One region of the Calderihabitans maritimus genome, then DNA from elsewhere that is predicted to be linked to it. Evidence: riboswitches for the same ligand, from Rfam matches in the RefSeq annotation. Region 1 holds a riboswitch; each other region holds the start of a gene.
What was found. Region 1 has a riboswitch for cyclic di-GMP ahead of KKC1_RS12065 (cytochrome c3 family protein). Riboswitches for the same ligand answer to the same signal wherever they lie in the genome.
Positions count from the first base shown of each region.

Region 1 (6,279 bases):
GCCGTAAGAGGTCCATGCGGGCGGTGGCATTCACGGCAGACAGCCGTGCCCTTACTGGTATCGTCCAGATGTAACTCGTGGAGGTTGCGGTTGTACTGGTCGTCATAGAAACCGCTGCCTGACCCCAAAATTTCCGTCTCAGTATGACAGTTGCTCCGGAAACAGGTCTTAAAATCATTAGCGTCGAAGTACACGCTACGGTTAACACTCGCATTCATATCATAGGAAGCAATAAGATACTTTTCTTCCGGGCCGCCGTGAGGATCATGACAGGAACTGCATTCGTAACTTTCATGCGCATTGATATAAGTATCCTCGTACACACTCTTCCCTTCCCAGCCGCTCCCTGAGCTGGCTGAATGGCAATCGTAACACAGAGTGCGGTCGTTATCCAAATATAACAAATAAGGATACTGGCTGCCGTGCTGCTCGTGACAACCGTTACAACTAATACCGGTACCTGAAACCGGTTCCAAACTGCCAGCATCGTGACCACTACCGTCCTGAGGATAATAGGTTTCTTCGGCCGGGTGGCAGGACCAGCAAAACTTTTCCCCTCCTCCCTGGTAATACACCGTCTCGTTCACACTGGCCTGTAGAATCCTGGGGGAGCTGACTGGAGTGAGGTGAGGATTATGACAGTTATTGCAACTGATAACTTGTTCCGGAACGGGATGGCGGTACGTTTTGGAAAACTCATCATATACCTGGTCATAAACACTCTGTCCCACTGTGCTGTGGCAGACGTAACAAAGGTCGGTTACCGAACTTTCGTTAATTAGCTTTTCCCCTTCCGCCCCGTGACTGGTATGGCACTGAGCGCAAAACTGCGTATCGGATGTATAGCTGCCGTGGGGTTCAGGATAATACTGCCCAAACCCCGTAGAAATGCGTAATAAACTCCCCAAAGCCATTAATACCAGAACCGTTAGAGTCAGCCGCCCTGCCCGAACGGTGCCTCTCAAATCTATCATCATGACATCACTCGCCCTGTTACGAAGGTTATTCATCCTTGAAAACACTACTTCTTATTACATGCAGACACCCCGATAGTCCCTCCGCAACAGGTGATTGCTTCTACCGGTGCTGCCGTCGTCGTACGGTTCTCGCCGTCGCGGGTAAGCTTCTGACACCCATGACTTGGTAGCACCAGCACCTCGAGCACCCTGCTACGGCAGAACAACCGGGGTGCATGCGAGAGCTGCCATAACAAGCAGTTGGCCCGCCGTAAAAAAAAGCTACCCCATCCGAGATAGCCCTCTTCTATCCGTGGCAGCTGGCTGTCATAGCCCTACGGCCTTAGACCCTGTAGCTTTGCGTCCCTGCCTTTCGACAGGTTTGCCCTTAGCACAATATTATTAATTTTTTAATCTTCTTTACATAATAATAATTAAATTTGCTATTAATTTCAAGTATTTTCTCAACAATTTTCAACGATTTTTTCTCTTTTCACCAGGAACTTCCTTATTAATCCAAAAGTTTAAGCAGATCCCGAACCATTTTGGGCATCCTGCCTAGACTGAGCACATGCTTCTGCAGAAAGGAATTGTCCATAATGGCACGCATACACTGAATGGCATAGCGGCGCTTGAACTCATTTTTCAAAGAGGTCCATTCCGGAATTTTACCAAAGTAAAATGAACGGTAACATTCCAAAACCTTTTGAAACAACTCGTCGGTAGTCATAGCCTCAGGCTTAATTACCGGTTCAACCAGGTTGTACTTAGCATAATCATAAGTAGCCACGTAGTTCTTTACCTCCTCATACATATCAGCATAGGGCCAGGGAGCAAGCAGCAGAAAATGGGCAAAATCGGGGTTGTAGGCCTTGGCCATGGCCAGCGTCTGCTTGATACTTTCCGGTGTTTCATCAGGTGTCCCTAAAACAAACGATGTCTCCGAAACTATCCCCGCCCGGTGGATAATGTCCAGCGCTCTTTTGGAATCACTTTCCTGAATGCCCTTGCTAAACTTATCCAGAATACCCTGGCTGGTAGCTTCAATCCCCACGTAAATATGAATAATGCCTGCCCGCCGGTATTTGTCTATAATGTCTTCATCCCGAATGATATCATCTACCCGGGTTTCAATGAGAAACAGAGCGTTCAATTTCTTAGAAATCAAACCGTCCAGGATGTTCTCCCAGCGTTCCCGGTCCGCTGTAGGATACTCATCGGCGATAAAAAAAATGTCTACCCCATACTCTTTCACCAGGTATTCAATTTCGGTCAGTACATTCCCAGGGCTGCGAGCTCGCCAGGTCTGCCGCCAAAATTTTTGCTGAGAACAGAACTTACAGGTATGCTTGCAGCCCCGGGAGGTAGAAATAATAGCCAGCCGCGATCCCGGATACACGTAAAAGGTGTAATCTTCCCAATCCAACAGATCCCAGGCAGGTGTGAGCTCATCGAGGTTTTGAATAAACCCCCGGTCCGGGGTAACCAAGACCTCATTACCTCTTCGCAAAGCAACTCCCGGTACTTCTGCCGGGTTACCACCGCTTTCTAGAACCTCCAGCAGATGAGGAAGAGTATACTCCCCCTCTCCTCGCACTACATAATCAATGGAAGGGTGACCCTCCAAAACTTCCTTATAACAAAACGTGGCATGAACTCCGCCGATAACCGTTATGATTTGCGGGTCAATTTCTTTTACCCGGCGCAAGAGTTCAGTTGCAGCAGGAAAACTGGCGGTGTACGCGGTAGTACCCACCACCTGCGGACCGTAATTCCTGATATTATAAATTATCTGCTCCAGCCGGTGTCCTTTGGACATGGCGTCATAAATTTTTACTTCATGTCCCGCTTTACGCAATTCTCCGGCAATGTAAACGAACCCCAGGTGGGGCCACCTGCCAGCAGATTCCACGACGCCGCAGTGGTAATCGGGGGTTACCAGCATGACTCTGGCCATCAGGCATCACCTGCCTTCAATTGCTGTTGCAACCTGTATGCTCTGATTTCAATTACAATCCCTAACAGTACCACGCTAAAAAGGAGGATATGCTTGATTATCAATGCCGTCACCTGGCCTCGCCCGGCGGCGGGTAGGTACTCATACTGATAGTAAGCCAGCGCCCGCCCCACTCCGAACAAGAGGTTCAGAACAAGGCTGCCCAGAGAAACCCGGAACAACGTGGGGAAAATTTCGCTGTAAAACCGGGCCACCTGCGAATGCCCGTTCCGCTTCACTCTGGATGTCAGCCACCATATGACCGCGGCGCTGCATAACCACAGCGCCGCGGTCAAATCATGAAAGAAATTGTTAAACATAACTAGAAGGGCCATAGATTATTAACCTCCTGCCTGTTCATCCGTCCCCCTAGAGAACACTTTCCCACAGCATGTATAGTTTCGACCTAAACCGCCATATCCTGCCGCAAATATCTCGTCTACAATTTTTGAAAAAACCAACGTCGTTAGGTGAATGTGGTTCACTTTAGCAACAGTTCTTCCTATTTCGTCAGTACACTTGCTCCTGTACGCTGGGAAGTTCCCCGTTAACCTCCTCACTCCCGTTTGACAGGTCATTGTCCGACTCTCTCACAGTTGAAGCATCATGAATAACATCTCCCATCCCAGGCAAGTCTTGTGTCCCCGTACCCGCCTCCTGGTTAACGCTTTCAAGTGCCGCTGGGATTTCATTGCCCACGCTAGGCGAATCATAAACCGAATCTCCTACACTGGGGGTGCCATGAATAACATCTCCTGCTCCCGGCTGATTTTGCTTTACCGTATCCGCTTTTGGCCGGGACCGGGAACTGCCGCCAACCGAAAGCTCCCGATTTTCTTGCGGCGTTCCATATACTGTATTTTCGACCGATGAATTCTCACCGTAAACAGCTTCAGGTACAGAGGGGGATACGGGCCCCACTCCGCTCAGCATCACACGCAGTTCCTGCGGGTGTTCGTCCAACCATATCATTTTTTTCTTGCGGTGTTTACCCTGGGATACAGATAACAAGTACCTCCCCGGCGGCACTTCTACCAGGGAAAACCATCCCCCCAAAGCGGTAGAAAGCCTAATTCTTTGGTCCGGAACGTTCTGGTTAACCAAGGTAACCGTTACTCCCTCCAGTGGCTCACCCCATTCGTTGGTCACCTGCGCTTTCAATGAGGTGGTGCGAAACATAGCGCAGTCCTGAGTTAGGTCGTCATTTAACTCGACCCCGAATTCTTCCGGACTATAGCCAGGATGTTCAAACAGCAAGATATACTTACCCGGGCCTACTCCCTCTAGCGAGTAATTACCTGCCGCATCGGTAACTGTGCTGAACTGGGTAGCCTTGCCGTCCCACATTAAACTGACTGTGACACCAGACAACGGCCTTCCGGTGGAATTTTCGGTAACATTGCCGCTGATTTTCAGAGTACCCTCAGGGGCCATGACTTTTCTGTTGGATCTTGCCTTCAGAAAGACCAAAGGCTTGGGCAACTTTAATATAACCTCCTTCTTCCGCGGGCTGTAAACACTGACGGAAACGCTGGCCCGCGGCTTGCCGTCAGAGGTCCCGTAAACCAGCCTGCTGACCGTTTGGGGTGTAACCCCTTCTTCACCCCCCTGGGCAACCGGTAACAATGGAACAATATTTAAAACAATCGATAATAGCACACCTATCGTTAACAGCCGGCACACCGTTCGAAAGCGTTCATTATGTATTAAAGCTTTAATGCCCCTCACCTCCTTTCAAGGTAGCAACTTACTTTTTTTCCCTAAGAAAAGATTTTAACAGGCAGATGAGGTACATAGTAGTAGGCAAAAATAACAACTCCCATAGCTATTACCGCCAGCCAGGCAAGCTTCCTGCCCCGCCAGCCCATGGTAAAATATAAATGAAGATACAGGCCGTAGATGAGCCATGTGACAAGCGACCATGTTTCTACCGGGTCCCAACCCCAGTAGCGCCCCCAGGTCACATCAGCCCAGATGCTACCGGTAATGACCATCACCGCGTGGTTGATAAAACCGACCCCAATAAACTTCGCTGATAATTCCTCCAGTACCTGCCTGGGGGGCAATTTTTTAAGCACCCTCTTGTTGCCCCATAAATAGAGTACCGCAGCACTGAAGGATAACAGGTAACAGGCGGTAGCCAAAAAGGCAAACAGCACGTGCAGTGTCAACCAAAAGCTCTGGTATTCCGGTTTCAACGGCTCGATAAGGGTGTACTTAGTCAGTCCCCAGCCCATCACAAGGAAAACCACCGGGAAAACCACCATTCCCAAAAGGTTCAGGTCCCGACGCCAGTAGCGGGCCAGAAGAAAGGCCAGTACCGCCAGCCACCCGCCGAAAGAATTCAACTCGTATAGGGTAGTTGGCGCATGACCGGCCAGGTACCAGCGCAAAACTACCGCCACTGTGTGGAAGAAGGCCCCAGTAGCACCTATCCATAGGGCTATGCGGTTTAGTTTATCCTTGTTAAAAATGATACCGAATAGATACCCAATGGTTGCCAGGGCATAAAGTCCAATCACGCCTAGCACCAGATAAACGTCATAAACCATCGTTAGGTTCATCCCTCGTTCCATTTTGTCTGCTGATCACATCGACCAGCGTATTAAATTCCTCCCGGAACAGCTGTTGGTAGCGTTTGCTGTAACCGGCCATTTCTATTCCAGCGTCACCCAGCGAAACCCAAATCCCTTTCGGGGTCACAAACAGGGCAAAGACCAATCCGGCAAGGCATAATATAAACCCACCATACAAAAAGAATACCCCGGGGTGATAGGCGACGTCAAACCACCCGTACCGTTTCACTCCCAGGAAGCTGAGTTTCATCCCGTTGGACAGCTTCATGGTCTGGCCCATCAATGCATGACCGGCAAAAAGCTCTTCTTCCCGCTGGGTCACCCGTATTTCCACCGCGGGCAGTTTCAGGTTATGGGACAAATTCTTTAAAGTACCGTCGGCAGAAATGGTGGCGTCGGGAAACAGTTCCACCTCCACCTTAATCTCCGAATTCGGAATGTTAAATTCATCTTTGTACTGAATTTCACCTTTTTCGTTCCATGTTGAAATCAAGTTAATATATGATTGAAATATTACCTTGTTCTGATGTTCAAGGGTAAAATAGGGTGCATAACCATATCCCGTAAGCAATATCCGTCTGCCTTTATACCGGATGGGCTGATTAGGTTTTACAGTCTGAGAAGCGACAATCCTCCGGTGCCCTTCCATCACCCAGACCTTGGCTTCCAGTAAAGAAGGAGTGGTTTTCCCCCGGTCAAAATACACCTCCATGCTTTCCAAACCTATCTGGAAGCGCTGGTGCTGCTCGCC
Region 1 is NZ_BDGJ01000164.1:36,495-42,773, reverse strand. It holds gene KKC1_RS12065 (cytochrome c3 family protein) at 1-977, opposite strand, end outside; cyclic di-GMP riboswitch class I at 1,269-1,353, opposite strand; gene KKC1_RS12060 (B12-binding domain-containing radical SAM protein) at 1,468-2,913, opposite strand; gene KKC1_RS12055 (hypothetical protein) at 2,913-3,287, opposite strand; gene KKC1_RS12050 (carboxypeptidase regulatory-like domain-containing protein) at 3,463-4,680, opposite strand; gene ccsA (cytochrome c biogenesis protein CcsA) at 4,713-5,504, opposite strand; gene KKC1_RS12040 (cytochrome c biogenesis ResB family protein) at 5,494-6,279, opposite strand, start outside.

Region 2 (6,279 bases), on a different contig from region 1:
CGTTCGGATCCCTTTTTCATAGTATATATTGAAGCATTATATGCCTGTTATGGATGGGAAAGGAGAGATATTATGAACGGGTATTTTCAAGGCCATTATCCATATCCACCGGGTATGCCCGGGGAATATCCTTGGAAGCCTCCGATGGAATTGCCGCCGGGAATAAAGCTGGCCGAAGCCTATGTGCCCTGGCAAAAGTACACCAAGACTTTCAGTCCCGGTGAAGCTTTGCAAAAAGGGACTCTGTTCCCGGAGCTGTATCGACCCTACGAATATTAGGGATGGAGTGAGGAAACCTTGAGAAGAAAACAGGTGGAAATGTTAAGGGTTATTCAGGAACTGGAGTTCGTCGCGGTGGACCTGAGCCTTTATCTGGACACTCATCCGGAAGACAACCGGGCGCTAGAGCATTACAACCGGGTCACAGAGCAGTTAAACCTCCGGAAACGGGAGTATGAGCAGATTTTCGGTCCTCTGGCGGTCTACGGTTTTTCTCCCAGCCAGTATCCCTGGCGCTGGATTGAGGAACCTTGGCCCTGGGAAATTGATTATTGAGAAAGGGGGATATTATGTGGGTTTATGAAAAAAAACTACAATACCCGGTTCGAGTTTCCAAATGTGACGTTCGGATGGCCAAATACCTCATCACCCAATATGGTGGACCGGACGGCGAGCTGTCCGCGGCTCTGCGATATCTTAACCAGAGATATACCATGCCTACCGGCCGGGCCAAAGCATTGCTCACCGATATCGGAACTGAGGAACTGGCCCATTTGGAGATTATTGCTACCATGGTATACAAATTGCTGAAAGGGGTCCCGCCGGAGAAGTTGAAAGAGGCAGGTTTAGGAGCTCACTATGCTCAGCATGACAGCGCCTTGTTTTTAAGTGATGCCAACGGAGTACCGTGGACGGCGGCGTATATTCAGGCCCATGGCGACCCGGTGGCCGACCTGCATGAAGATATGGCGGCGGAGCAAAAAGCCCGAGCTACTTACGAGCACCTTATCCGCTTGACCGATGATCCGGACCTGAAGGACGGTTTGAGGTTTTTGCGAGAAAGGGAAGTAGTCCACTTTCAGCGTTTCGGGGAAGCGCTGGATCATGTTCAGGGTTACTTAAATGACAAGAAATTTTATTAAAGTTATAAATTATTTTAATTTTACCATAAATTATTAATTTTATGAGGAAATGTTTCCCAAAAATGCTTGAAATAGATGGTAAGTATGGTATAATTACTGACAAAGAACAACAAAAAAACTCAAAATTTGTGTACAAGGGCAAACCTGTCGAAAGGCAGGGGCGCAAAGCTACAGGGTCTAAGGCCGTAAGGCTATGACAGCCAGCTGCCACGGGTAGAAGAGGGCTACCCCGGAATATGGGGTGCCTTTTTGTTTAAATAAGTGGCTTCGCAAAGATTGGTTTAACGGGGTGGATTTTGGTATTACAATCAAATAATTCAAAGTAAAAATCTCGTGTTAAGGGCAAACCTGTCGAAAGGCAGGGGCGCAAAGCTACAGGGTCTAAGGCCGCAAGGCTATGACAGCCAGCTGCCACGGGTAGAAGGAGGCTACCCCGGCAGGGTAGCCTTTTTTTTAAAAAAACAGCCGGAATAGCCGGTGGGCAGGGAAAGGGGGAGAGCCATGAAAAAAAGACGGATTTTGCATCGACTGGTTTCCCTGCGCAAGGAGACCGGGGTGTTGCTTCTGTTTTTACTGATTTTTGAACTGGATGCCGTAGTGTTTCCTCACACTTCTCTGGCGGCAATGTATGCTTTGCCGCTTCTGCTGGCCAGTAGATTGGCTTCGGAAATTATGGTAGCCGGTTTGCTCATGATGGCAATCGTTTACGGAATTGTTTTTGACCCTTACGTACACACAGGGCAGGAAATACTGGTCCGTTATTCCATGATGTCAGCCGTATATGCTGCCGTTATTGTAGCCGGTTACAAAATGAAAAAGAATGCTGCGCGATGGGAGAAGGAAAAAAGCCGTCTGGAAGAACTTAACTCACAGTTGGCCCAGGTTACAGAAGATGTAACCATGGCTCTCGTGGAGGCCATTGAAGCGAAAGACAAGTACCTGGAAGGCCACTCGAGGAAAGTAGCTCACCTGGCTCGATGGGTAGCCCGTTTTATGAAATTGCGGCCGGAGGAAATTGATAACGTGTACTGGGCTGCGTTGTTGCATGACATCGGAAAGATAGGTGTGCCGGAAAGTATACTCAATAAAACGGACAGGCTTACCGCTTCTGAATGGTACCAGGTACAGCAGCACCCTATCATCGGCGCGGAAATACTATCGCGGGTTCCCTCCCTGCAGGCGGTGGTCCCCAGTGTTCTCCACCACCACGAGCGTTACGACGGAAAGGGTTATCCCAAGAGGTTGAAAGGTACGGAGATCCCGCTGGGGGCCCGGATAATAGCCGTGGTCGATGCCTTCGAGGCCATGACTTCTGACCGTAGTTACCGTAAAGGTATGTCTAATGAAAAAGCCATTGAAGAGTTGAAACGTTGTGCCGGGACCCAGTTTGACCCCCGAATTGTGGAAGCGTTTATCAAATGTTTCATGGAAAGAGGAGAAGACCAAGTGGAAAGAAGCTTGAAAGTGGTCTAAAAGGAACGAAAGGATGGAAGGACCTTGGCGAGGAAAAGAAGGAATTTAGCAGATTTATATCACTCGCTCAGTATTGGGGTTACGGCGGTTACCCTCCTGCTCGCGGGCACCGGCTTTATTATAGTAAAATCTCACAGCGGTGAAAGCTGGAACCAGCGGGAGGAAATTATTTTGCTTATTTCCCTTGTGATTTTTGTGCTTAATGCTGCTGCTTTATGGGTCAAAGCTGTTTCCGTTCGAACAACGGAGCGGGAATCTGCCCACCGGGCAACGGATTGGTGGCCGCATTCAGACCCTTTAACCGGTCTGCCCCGGCACCGTTGGTTCGTCGACTATCTGGAAGAAAAACTTGCCGACGGAAATAATAATCGAAAAACGGCAGTTATCTTGCTTGATATAGATAATTTTAAATTGTTTAATCAAACTATGGGCTACCGTCAAGGTGATCAGTTGCTCAAAAGCGTCTCGGAGGTCGTAAGACAAAACTTACGACGGGGCGATGTAGTCTGCCGTTACGGCGCCGATGAACTAGGCATCATTGCCCCGTGCGACTCTTTGGAGGAAGCGAGAGCGTTAGGCAGCCGTTTAGCGGCGGAAATTGAGAGTTGTCCTTTTGGATGTCTAGAGCAACTTCCCGGAGGCATAATAACGGTTTCGGTAGGAGTTGCCGTTTCCCCTGATCACGGGGAAAGCAGCCAGGAGCTTTTAAAACATGCGGAGGAAGCTCTGGAAAATGTCAAGCATCAGCAGTTGGACAAATATGCTATCTATTTTCCGGTTATTAAAGAACTGGAAAAAGGGCTGCTCGCTTCGGAAAAAGATTTTATTACCACCGTTAAGACTCTGCTTTCGCTAGTCAACGCCAAGGACCGTTACACCTACGGGCATACCCAGCGGGTATTGAGGTACGCCCTAATGATTGCCCGTAAACTGGGTCTTCCCGAAGAAGAGATCAAAATCATAGGCTACGGGGCGCTCCTCCATGATTTGGGAAAGGTATATGTCCCCAATATGCTGCTTAAGAAAAAAGGCAAACTGACCGAGGAAGAGTTCGACCTGGTGAAAAAACATCCGGTAATCGGGGCGGAGATTATCAAGCCAATTCGTTCTCTCCGTTCCGTTATCCCTGCCGTACTACACCACCATGAGCGTTATGACGGAAAGGGTTATCCTCAGGGGCTCAAAGGGAAAGAGATTCCCTTACATGCTCGTATAATGGCGGTGGCGGACAGTTTCGATGCGATGACCACCAACCGGCCTTACAGACCGGCCAAATCAGTACGGGAGGCGGTGGAAGAACTGCGGCGCTGTGCCGGAACCCAGTTTGACCCGGAAATTGTATGGGCGTTTATCGCCGCCCTGGAGGAAGATAAGGAATCACGCATCAGTTGAAAAAACTTTTTAGTCCAATCGTGCCAAGAGAGGAGGTAATTAGTGAAGGAAGAGTTTCGTTCCTGTTTTCAGTGCGTAGCCTTCAAGGTCTGTAATGAGATTGATGGGGAAAATACGGACCGACAAGAGGCGCGCCGGAAAGCGATTGAATGCCAAAAATTCTACAAAGGTCGGACTACGGACCTGGTTACGGTTTTGGGAAGAGATAAGAAAATGAGCAGGAAGAAAGCTTTTAAATTCAGCCTGCAGGGGAGGTTGAAATGGATCGATAGAAACACCGTTCAGTTTAAATAAAAAAGAACGGGGGACTCGGAGTGTCTCCCGTTCTTTCTTACGGGCAGCAAAAACAGAATTAGCGAGGCGTTAAAATTGAATCTTTCTGGGGACCTCAAAGGTGTAAATTCGGGCTCTAATGGACGGAATTTGGGGTTGACTGGTATATATTTAACTCTCAACTGCTATGGAAGGTGTTGACGGGAAGGGGAATAAGCAATAAGCTAAAAATATAACTGAATGAAGATTCATTCAGTTTTCCCGTTGCAAAAATTTTAGTAAATTAAACCTACAATAAATGTAAAGAAATCTTTACAGTGTATACGATCAAAACACTAGTTGGGCTGTAAATTGGTGATAGTCTAGCTAATCAAAAGAGTGTAAACGATCCAAGACACATTAAGGTAACAAAAGCGAACGGGAGTTTTTTTACAGGCGGGATTTTTAGGGGGTTAAGGTCGTGAAACAAATGGCACAGGATTTGCATAAGTATTGAGGATTGAGGAGGGAAGAGCCGCTCTGCAGTCCCGGGATGGCATTTTTAATTAAGTCGGTTTGGTCTGGGGGTGATGAATACCCTGAGCTTGGGTGAAATTTTGGGTACAGGCAGGTGTGCATTACTTAATGCTAAATAACATCAGCGGAAGACCTACGTGAGCGAAAGGAGGAAACCTGGTGAAGATTATAGTCTGTCTGAAACAAACTTTTGATACCGAGGCCAAGATTCAACTGACCGATGACGGGAAAATATCGGATGAAGGAGTTAGTTTGATTATTAACCCGTATGATGAGTTTGCGGTGGAAGAGGCCTTGAAGATCAAAGAGAATATGGGGGGAGAAGTAGTTGTTGTCTCCATAGGCAAAGAGAGGGCCCAGGAGGCTATCCGGCAGGCGTTGGCTATGGGGGCTGACCGGGGCATATTGATTACGGACGAGGCCCTAGAGGGGGGCGACGAGTATACCACAGCAACAGTTTTGGCCAAGGTCATTGGCAACATGGAGTATGACCTGATCCTGTGCGGCAACAAAGCTATCGATGACCAGTCATCCCAGGTGGCGGTGCGTTTGGCGGAAAAATTGGGTCTGCCGCAGATTAACGTGGTAACGAAGCTGGAGGTTAGCGACGGGAAAGTGGTAGGCCATCGGGAGATAGAGGGCGGCAGTGAAATTATCGAAGCTCCCCTGCCGGCGGTGGTCACGGCCCAGAAAGGACTTAACGAGCCCCGCTATCCCTCGATGAAAGGTATTATGCAGGCGCGAAAGAAAGAGCTTAAGAAATTGAGCCTGCAGGATATCGGGCTAGAGCCATCAGCGGTTGGGGCCTCCGGAGCTAAGGTAAAGGTGCTGGAGTACTCTCTCCCGGCTCCCAGGAAGGCAGGAAAGATAATTGAAGGCGAACCGGCAGAAGCTGCGCGCGAGCTAGTGAGACTTTTGAGGGAAGAAGCTAAGGTTATATAAAGGGGGTTAGGGCTAATGGCTAGAGGAATCTGGGTATTTGCCGAACAGAGAAACGGAGAGCTCAAAAAAGTAGTTTTTGAGCTGTTAAGTGAAGGGAGAAAAATTGCTGACCAATTGGGCCAGGAACTCTGGGCCATACTTCTGGGCAAGGAGGTCAAAGGACTGGTAGAAAAACTGGCCCCCTACGGAGCCGATAAGGTTCTGGTTGCCGATGACGAAAAATTAGAAAAATACTCCACCGGGACTTATACCAAAGTTATATCGGACTTGATTCGGGAACACCAGCCCTTTGCCTTTTTCCTGGGAAATACGGCCATGGGCAAGGACCTGGCGCCGCGGGTGGCCGAACGAGTGGGAACCGGGCTTAGTTCTGACTGCACGGGTATAGAGCTGGTAGATGGAAACCTGCATTTTGTCAGACCTATTTACGCCGGTAAGGCTTTCGCCAAAACTGTTTGTCCGGAAGCCCGTCCCGTTATGGCTACCATTCGGCCCAATGTATTCCCGGTCAGCGAGCCCGATGCCGCACGGCAGGCCGAAG
Region 2 is NZ_BDGJ01000116.1:9,526-15,804, forward strand. It holds gene KKC1_RS10000 (spore coat associated protein CotJA) at 73-279, shown strand; gene KKC1_RS10005 (spore coat protein CotJB) at 319-555, shown strand; gene KKC1_RS10010 (manganese catalase family protein) at 570-1,142, shown strand; cyclic di-GMP riboswitch class I at 1,270-1,354, shown strand; cyclic di-GMP riboswitch class I at 1,474-1,558, shown strand; gene KKC1_RS10015 (HD-GYP domain-containing protein) at 1,644-2,615, shown strand; gene KKC1_RS10020 (bifunctional diguanylate cyclase/phosphohydrolase) at 2,640-4,007, shown strand; gene KKC1_RS10025 (hypothetical protein) at 4,050-4,301, shown strand; gene KKC1_RS10030 (electron transfer flavoprotein subunit beta/FixA family protein) at 4,956-5,738, shown strand; gene KKC1_RS10035 (electron transfer flavoprotein subunit alpha/FixB family protein) at 5,754-6,279, shown strand, end outside.
Region 2: linked by a shared signal. The riboswitch ahead of KKC1_RS10015 (HD-GYP domain-containing protein) and the one ahead of KKC1_RS12065 (cytochrome c3 family protein) in region 1 are both predicted to bind cyclic di-GMP.

Region 3 (6,279 bases), on a different contig from region 1:
TTTACTCACATCAGAAAAAGGGATGGCCGTATAGTTCCATTCAATGATGCAAAAATTACCGATGCCATCTTTGCCGCTGCCAAGGCTGTAGGAGGGGAAGACCGGCAAACGGCGGTTGAACTTACGGTTGAAGTACTGAAAATGTTGAAACAAAGGTTCAACGGAGATATTTTTGGTGTAGAAGATGTTCAGGATGTGGTGGAAAAGGTTCTTATAGAGCACGGTCATGCCAAGACTGCAAAGGCGTACATACTTTACCGGGACAAGCGTACCCGTATTCGGGAAGCCAAATCTGACCTCATGGAAGCGGTGCAGCAGATTTTAATAGAAACTAACCGGGAAAATGCCAATATTGGGAACTCTCCGTCGGCCAAGATGCTTCAAATAGCCAGCGCAGCCAGCAAAACTTTCTATTTAAACCGGTTCATTCCGGAAGAATTTGCTACGGCTCACCGGTCGGGAGATATCCATATTCATGACCTGGACTTTTACGGAAAGACCCTTACATGTATCCAGATTCCTCTGGGTAAACTGTTGAGAGAAGGGTTTAATAACGGTCACGGGTACATAAGACCGCCTAAACGTCCTACCTCTGCTACCGCTTTAGCTGCTATCATCCTGCAGAGTTCCCAAAATGATATGCATGGTGGCCAATCTTTTCCCTTTTTTGACCGTGACCTTGCCCCTTATGTAGAGAATGCTTCTGAGGAAGAAACCTACCAGGCTATGGAAGCCCTTATTTATAATCTTAATTCTATGCATAGCCGGGCAGGGGCTCAGGTGCCTTTCAGCAACATTAACCTGGGAGCCGATACTTCAGAAGCGGGCCGGAAGGTTACTCGTAACTTGCTCCTGGCTTATGAAGCCGGCCTGGGGCGCGGAGAAAATCCTATTTTCCCTAATATTATTTTCCGGGTTAAAGAAGGGGTTAATTTCAATCCCGGTGACCCTAATTATGACCTGTTCCAACTGGCCATAAGGGTGGCAGCCCGGCGCATGAATCCCACCTTCAGTTTTATGGATTCTTCTTTTAACAGCCCTTATGGAACGGAAGTAGCCTATATGGGATGCCGTACCCGGGTAATTGCGAACCGCCGGGGTCCTGAAGTTACAGAACGGCGAGGTAATCTGTCTTTTACCTCGATTAATTTGCCGCGTCTGGCCATCAGAGCTAAAGGCAACGTGGATAAGTTTTACCAATACCTGGACAAGATGCTGGATGTGGCGGTCCGTCAGTTGTATCACCGTTACGGTGTCCAGGCGAAGTTAAAGGTAAAAGACATGCCTTTTCTAATGGGACAGGGGTTATACTTGGATTCCGAACACCTGGGGATGGATGACTACATAGAGGAAGCCATTAAGCATGGTACTCTTTCTGTCGGATTTATCGGGCTGGCGGAAACGCTAACCGCGCTGACCGGCAAACACCACGGGGAGTCCGAGGAAGCCCAGAAACTCGGCCTGGAAATTGTGGCTTACATGCGCAAGAAGGTAGATGAAGCTGCCGAGGAGTACAATCTTAACTACACCCTTTTGGCTACTCCTGCGGAAGGCCTCTCGGGGAGATTTGTAAGCATGGACCGGGAAGAATATGGTGAAATCCCCGGAGTTACAGATAAAGAATATTACACCAATTCTTTCCATGTACCGGTCAGCTTTCCTATAAGCATGTTTGATAAAATTTCTATAGAAGGGCCTTACCATAAGTATACCAATGCAGGACATATCAGTTATGTGGAGCTGGCCTCGCCACCTCTTCACAACCTGGAGGCAGTGGAAACCATATTACGTCATATGAAAGAATGCGATATGGGTTACGCAGGAATTAACTTCCCCATTGATTTTTGTAACGGTTGCAGCCAGCTGGGTGTAATTAACGAAGATAGCTGCCCGGCATGCGGTTCCCCGGATATCAAGCGGGTAAGACGCATAACCGGATATTTCAGCACGGTGGACAGGTTTAATGATGCCAAACGGGCTGAGTTGAGAGATCGTAGGCCGCATATGTAAACGTAAACTTAAGGAGCGGGTAATATGAAACTGAGAATTGCCGGGATCGTGAGGGAAAGTGTGGTAGACGGTCCGGGTATTCGGCTGGTGATTTTTGCTCAGGGGTGTCCCCATTGCTGCCCCGGATGCCACAATCCCGAAACCCACGACCCCTTGGGCGGACAGGAGACGACGGTAGAAGAAATTGTTGAGCAGGTGCGCCAGTCACGGTTTATCCGAGGGGTCACCTTTTCGGGCGGGGAGCCTTTCTACCAGGCGGAAGCCTTCAGCCTTTTAGGGCGCCGGATCAAAGAACTGGGCAAAGATATTGTTACTTATACCGGTTACACTTTCGAAGAGATCCTGGCCCTCGCGGAGATCAACCCATATTTTGGGGAACTTTTGCAGGTTAGCGACTGGTTGGTGGACGGGCCTTTTATCCTGGCGGAAAGGGACTTGAATTTACCCTTCCGGGGATCCCGTAACCAGCGGATAATTGACGTGCGGCGTTCTTTAAGGCAGGGGAAGGCAGTACCGGCAGAAATTGCGTGACCCATACCACTGGCTGGCGAACAGCTACTGCCCAGTCCACAGGGCGGTAGCTGTTTGTTGGTGTATCTACAATGTTCCGCCTATTCAACTTAACCGGATAAAGGCAAACTTGTCGAAAGACAAGGACGCAAAGCCACGGGCCTAAGCTATAAACTATGGTAGCCGGGTTGTCGAAAAAATTTTGAGTATTGATCGCATGTTTTCGGTATTACCCGACCTCATGCGGTTTTGATTTCCCCTCTCTTTTCCTTTGCCCTTTGTAGACGAATCATTACCCCATCGGCTTCGATGCATAGCTTCAGGGCTACTTCTTTTCCAGCGGGAGCTTCGCCATCTTTAAAAACCGCCGCCCTTTTTTCTTCCCCTTCCTGGTGACGAATATTTAACATGAGACCTCAACTCCTTTCGATTTGTTTTATGGGGTTTTTCGGGTGAGGTCTCTTTTCTTTCTCGGGGGCTATTCCCCTTCCGTTACTTATTAAAATTACGGCCATACCATTTTATGGTATGGGTAAAAGTATATAAAAAATTTTATTGAAATTTTTAAAAATCTTATTGAAATTTTTGAAACGATCAGCTATTATTAATTATAAACAATCAAAAAAAATCAAAAACAGTCAATAATGTGCATCAAATACGAAAGGAAAGGGGTGAGTAGGTGTCATTGTACAGTGAAGAGCGAAAAAAAATTATTTTGGATTATATCCAAAATCATGGGAGGGCTTCCGTACAGGAGCTCACGGAAGTTGTACAGGTCTCCGAATCGACAATTCGTCGTGATCTTAAAGAACTGAAAGAAGCCAGGCTCATAAAACGAACACACGGCGGTGCTTTATCTTTACAAAGCGTAAATTTTGAGCCTACCCTTGGTGAAAAAGAAGTAACTTTTCTAAAAGAAAAGCGTGCAGTTGCTAAAAAAGCGGTGGAACTGATCGAAGAGGGAGACACGATTTTACTGGATGCCGGTACAACCACCTTTGAGTTGGCCAAAGAATTAAAATCTTTTTCAAAATTAACCGTTGTAACAAATGCTGTTAATATTATCCAAGAATTACTTACTCACCCGGGGATTGAACTGGTAGTAGTAGGCGGCATACTAAGAAAAGAAACTCTTGCGATGGTCGGGCCTATAGCTGAACAAGCCTTAAGCATGATTCGTGTTGACAAATTGTTTTTAGCTACAAACGGAATAGATGTAGAAGCAGGTCTGACAACTCCTAATTTAATAGAAGCAGCTACAAAAAGAAAAATGATAAGTATAGCAAAGCAGGTTATTTTATTAACAGACCATAGTAAAGTTGGGGTAATATCTCATGCCAAAATAGCCGATATTAATGAAATCAATCAAATTATTTTAGATGATGCAGTAGACGAGCACTTTAGCAGTCAAATTAAAGCATTGGGTGTTGGGATACATCTTGTTCACCCATAGGAGGAAACATATGTTGCCAAAAGTTGTAACCGTCACGCTTAACCCGGCGCTGGACAAAACGATCATCATTCCTCGATTGGATGTAGGGGGGCTAAACCGTGTCGAACAGATGCGCCTAGATCCCGGTGGAAAAGGTGTTAATGTAGCAAAGGTACTAAAGAAGTTTGCTATTGATGTAATTGCTACCGGATTTATCGGGAATTCTCAAGGGGGGGTTATTCAAAAAAGTTTAAAAGACCTAGGGATAAAAACAGAGTTTGTGGAAGTTCAGGGGGTAACTCGTACCAATTTAAAAATTGTTGATAACCAAACGAAATTGACAACTGAAATTAATGAACCTGGTTTTGAAGTATCAGCCGAAGATTTAACTAAATTTCGGGAGAAATTATCTAACCTTCTACAGGATGCTTCCTTTCTTATACTTGGGGGAAGCTTGCCGCGTGGAGTTCCAGAAGATATTTATAAAGATTACATCACCCTTGCCAAGGGGAAAAATGTAAAATCAATCTTGGATGCCGACGGAAAGGCACTAAAGGAAGGCATTAAAGCACGCCCTTTTGCGGTGAAACCCAACATCCATGAGCTTGAACAGTTAGTAGGACGTTCGCTGCCAACCGAACAGGACATTGTTACCGCCGGCCAAGAGCTGATTCATGAAGGGGTTACGGTTGTTGTTGTTTCCATGGGCAGCAAGGGATCGATCGTTCTGGACAAAAAAGAAGCTTATCGCGTAACACCTTTCCCAATTACTCCGCAGAGTACTGTCGGAGCGGGAGATTCGATGGTTGCTGCTATGACTTATGCCTTCCTGGAAAATAAATTATTGGAAGAAGTAGCGCGGTGGGCTACCGCTGCAGGTACGGTAACGGCTTCTAAGGCAGGCACGGAAGTATGTTCCTTTGCCGAAGTGCAGCGTTTATTAAATGATGTAAATGTTACAAGGATCCAACTTTAAAAAGCATCAAGACAAGGAGGAAAGAATATTATGAAGAAAATTTTAGCAGTTACGGCGTGTCCCACTGGTATTGCACACACATACATGGCGGCTGAAGCGTTAAAAAAAGCAGCTGAGGAAAAAAATATAGAAATAAAGGTGGAGACCCGCGGGGCCGTTGGTGTTGAAAACGCTTTAACCGAAGAGGATATCGCGGAAGCTCATGCCATCATAATTGCGGCAGATACTGATGTGGATGAGGGGCGCTTTCGAGGCAAGCCTGTGGTAAAGGCTTCAGTTGGTGAGGCCATTAAAAATCCTGGTAAACTGTTAGATGAAGCGTTGGACAAAAAGCCTACATCACAGGACTATATTGCAGAAATACAAAAAACCAAAGCCGAGCGCACTGCACAGCGTACAGGTGTTTATAAGCACTTAATGAACGGTGTTTCCTACATGATACCGCTGGTGGCCGCCGGGGGACTTATTATTGCAATTTCATTTATCTTTGGCATTGAAGCCTTTAAAGAAGAAGGTACCCTTGCTGCCGCTTTAATGGATATCGGGGGCGGTTCAGCCTTTGCTTTGATGGTACCGGTTCTGGCAGGTTTTATTGCATATTCCATTGCCGAAAAGCCTGGTCTTGCACCTGGACTGGTAGGTGGTATGCTGGCGTCCAAAATTGGAGCCGGGTTCCTGGGCGGAATTATTGCCGGTTTTATTGCCGGATACATTGCTAAATGGTTAAAAGATGCCATCAAACTGCCAAAGAACCTGGAAGGCTTAAAACCCATCTTAATTATACCTTTCTTGGGAACATTAGCAACCGGTCTGCTTATGATTTATGTCGTCGGCGGTCCGGTAAAGGCTATTATGGATGGTCTGACCAAGTGGCTGTCTGGATTAACCGGAGCCAATGCCGTTATCCTTGGTTTAATTCTGGGAGCTATGATGGCCTTTGATATGGGTGGCCCGGTAAATAAAGCCGCTTACACCTTTGCTGTGGGGCTTTTGGGAAGCGAAATTTACGGGCCGATGGCTGCTGTAATGGCTGCAGGTATGACACCGCCGTTAGGGCTGTGGTTGGCAACGCTTCTTGCTCCGAAAAAGTACACGCCGGAAGAAAGGGAAGCGGGAAAAGCAGCTGCTGCTCTTGGAATTTCCTTTATTACAGAAGGAGCAATACCCTTTGCTGCGGCTGACCCGTTCCGTGTCATTCCGGCCATTATGGTCGGTTCCGCAGTAACAGGTGCGTTGTCTATGTTATTTGGGGCAACTCTGCGAGCGCCCCACGGAGGGATTTTTGTCTTACTAATTCCACATGCTGTAGGCAACTTGTTCATGTATGCCGTTTCTATCATTATAGGAACGA
Region 3 is NZ_BDGJ01000059.1:6,082-12,360, reverse strand. It holds gene nrdD (anaerobic ribonucleoside-triphosphate reductase) at 1-2,010, shown strand, start outside; gene nrdG (anaerobic ribonucleoside-triphosphate reductase activating protein) at 2,035-2,541, shown strand; cyclic di-GMP riboswitch class I at 2,634-2,716, shown strand; partial or broken gene KKC1_RS15680 (ISLre2 family transposase) at 2,769-2,921, opposite strand; gene KKC1_RS05790 (DeoR/GlpR family DNA-binding transcription regulator) at 3,206-3,973, shown strand; gene pfkB (1-phosphofructokinase) at 3,984-4,928, shown strand; gene KKC1_RS05780 (PTS fructose transporter subunit IIC) at 4,959-6,279, shown strand, end outside.
Region 3: linked by a shared signal. The riboswitch ahead of KKC1_RS05790 (DeoR/GlpR family DNA-binding transcription regulator) and the one ahead of KKC1_RS12065 (cytochrome c3 family protein) in region 1 are both predicted to bind cyclic di-GMP.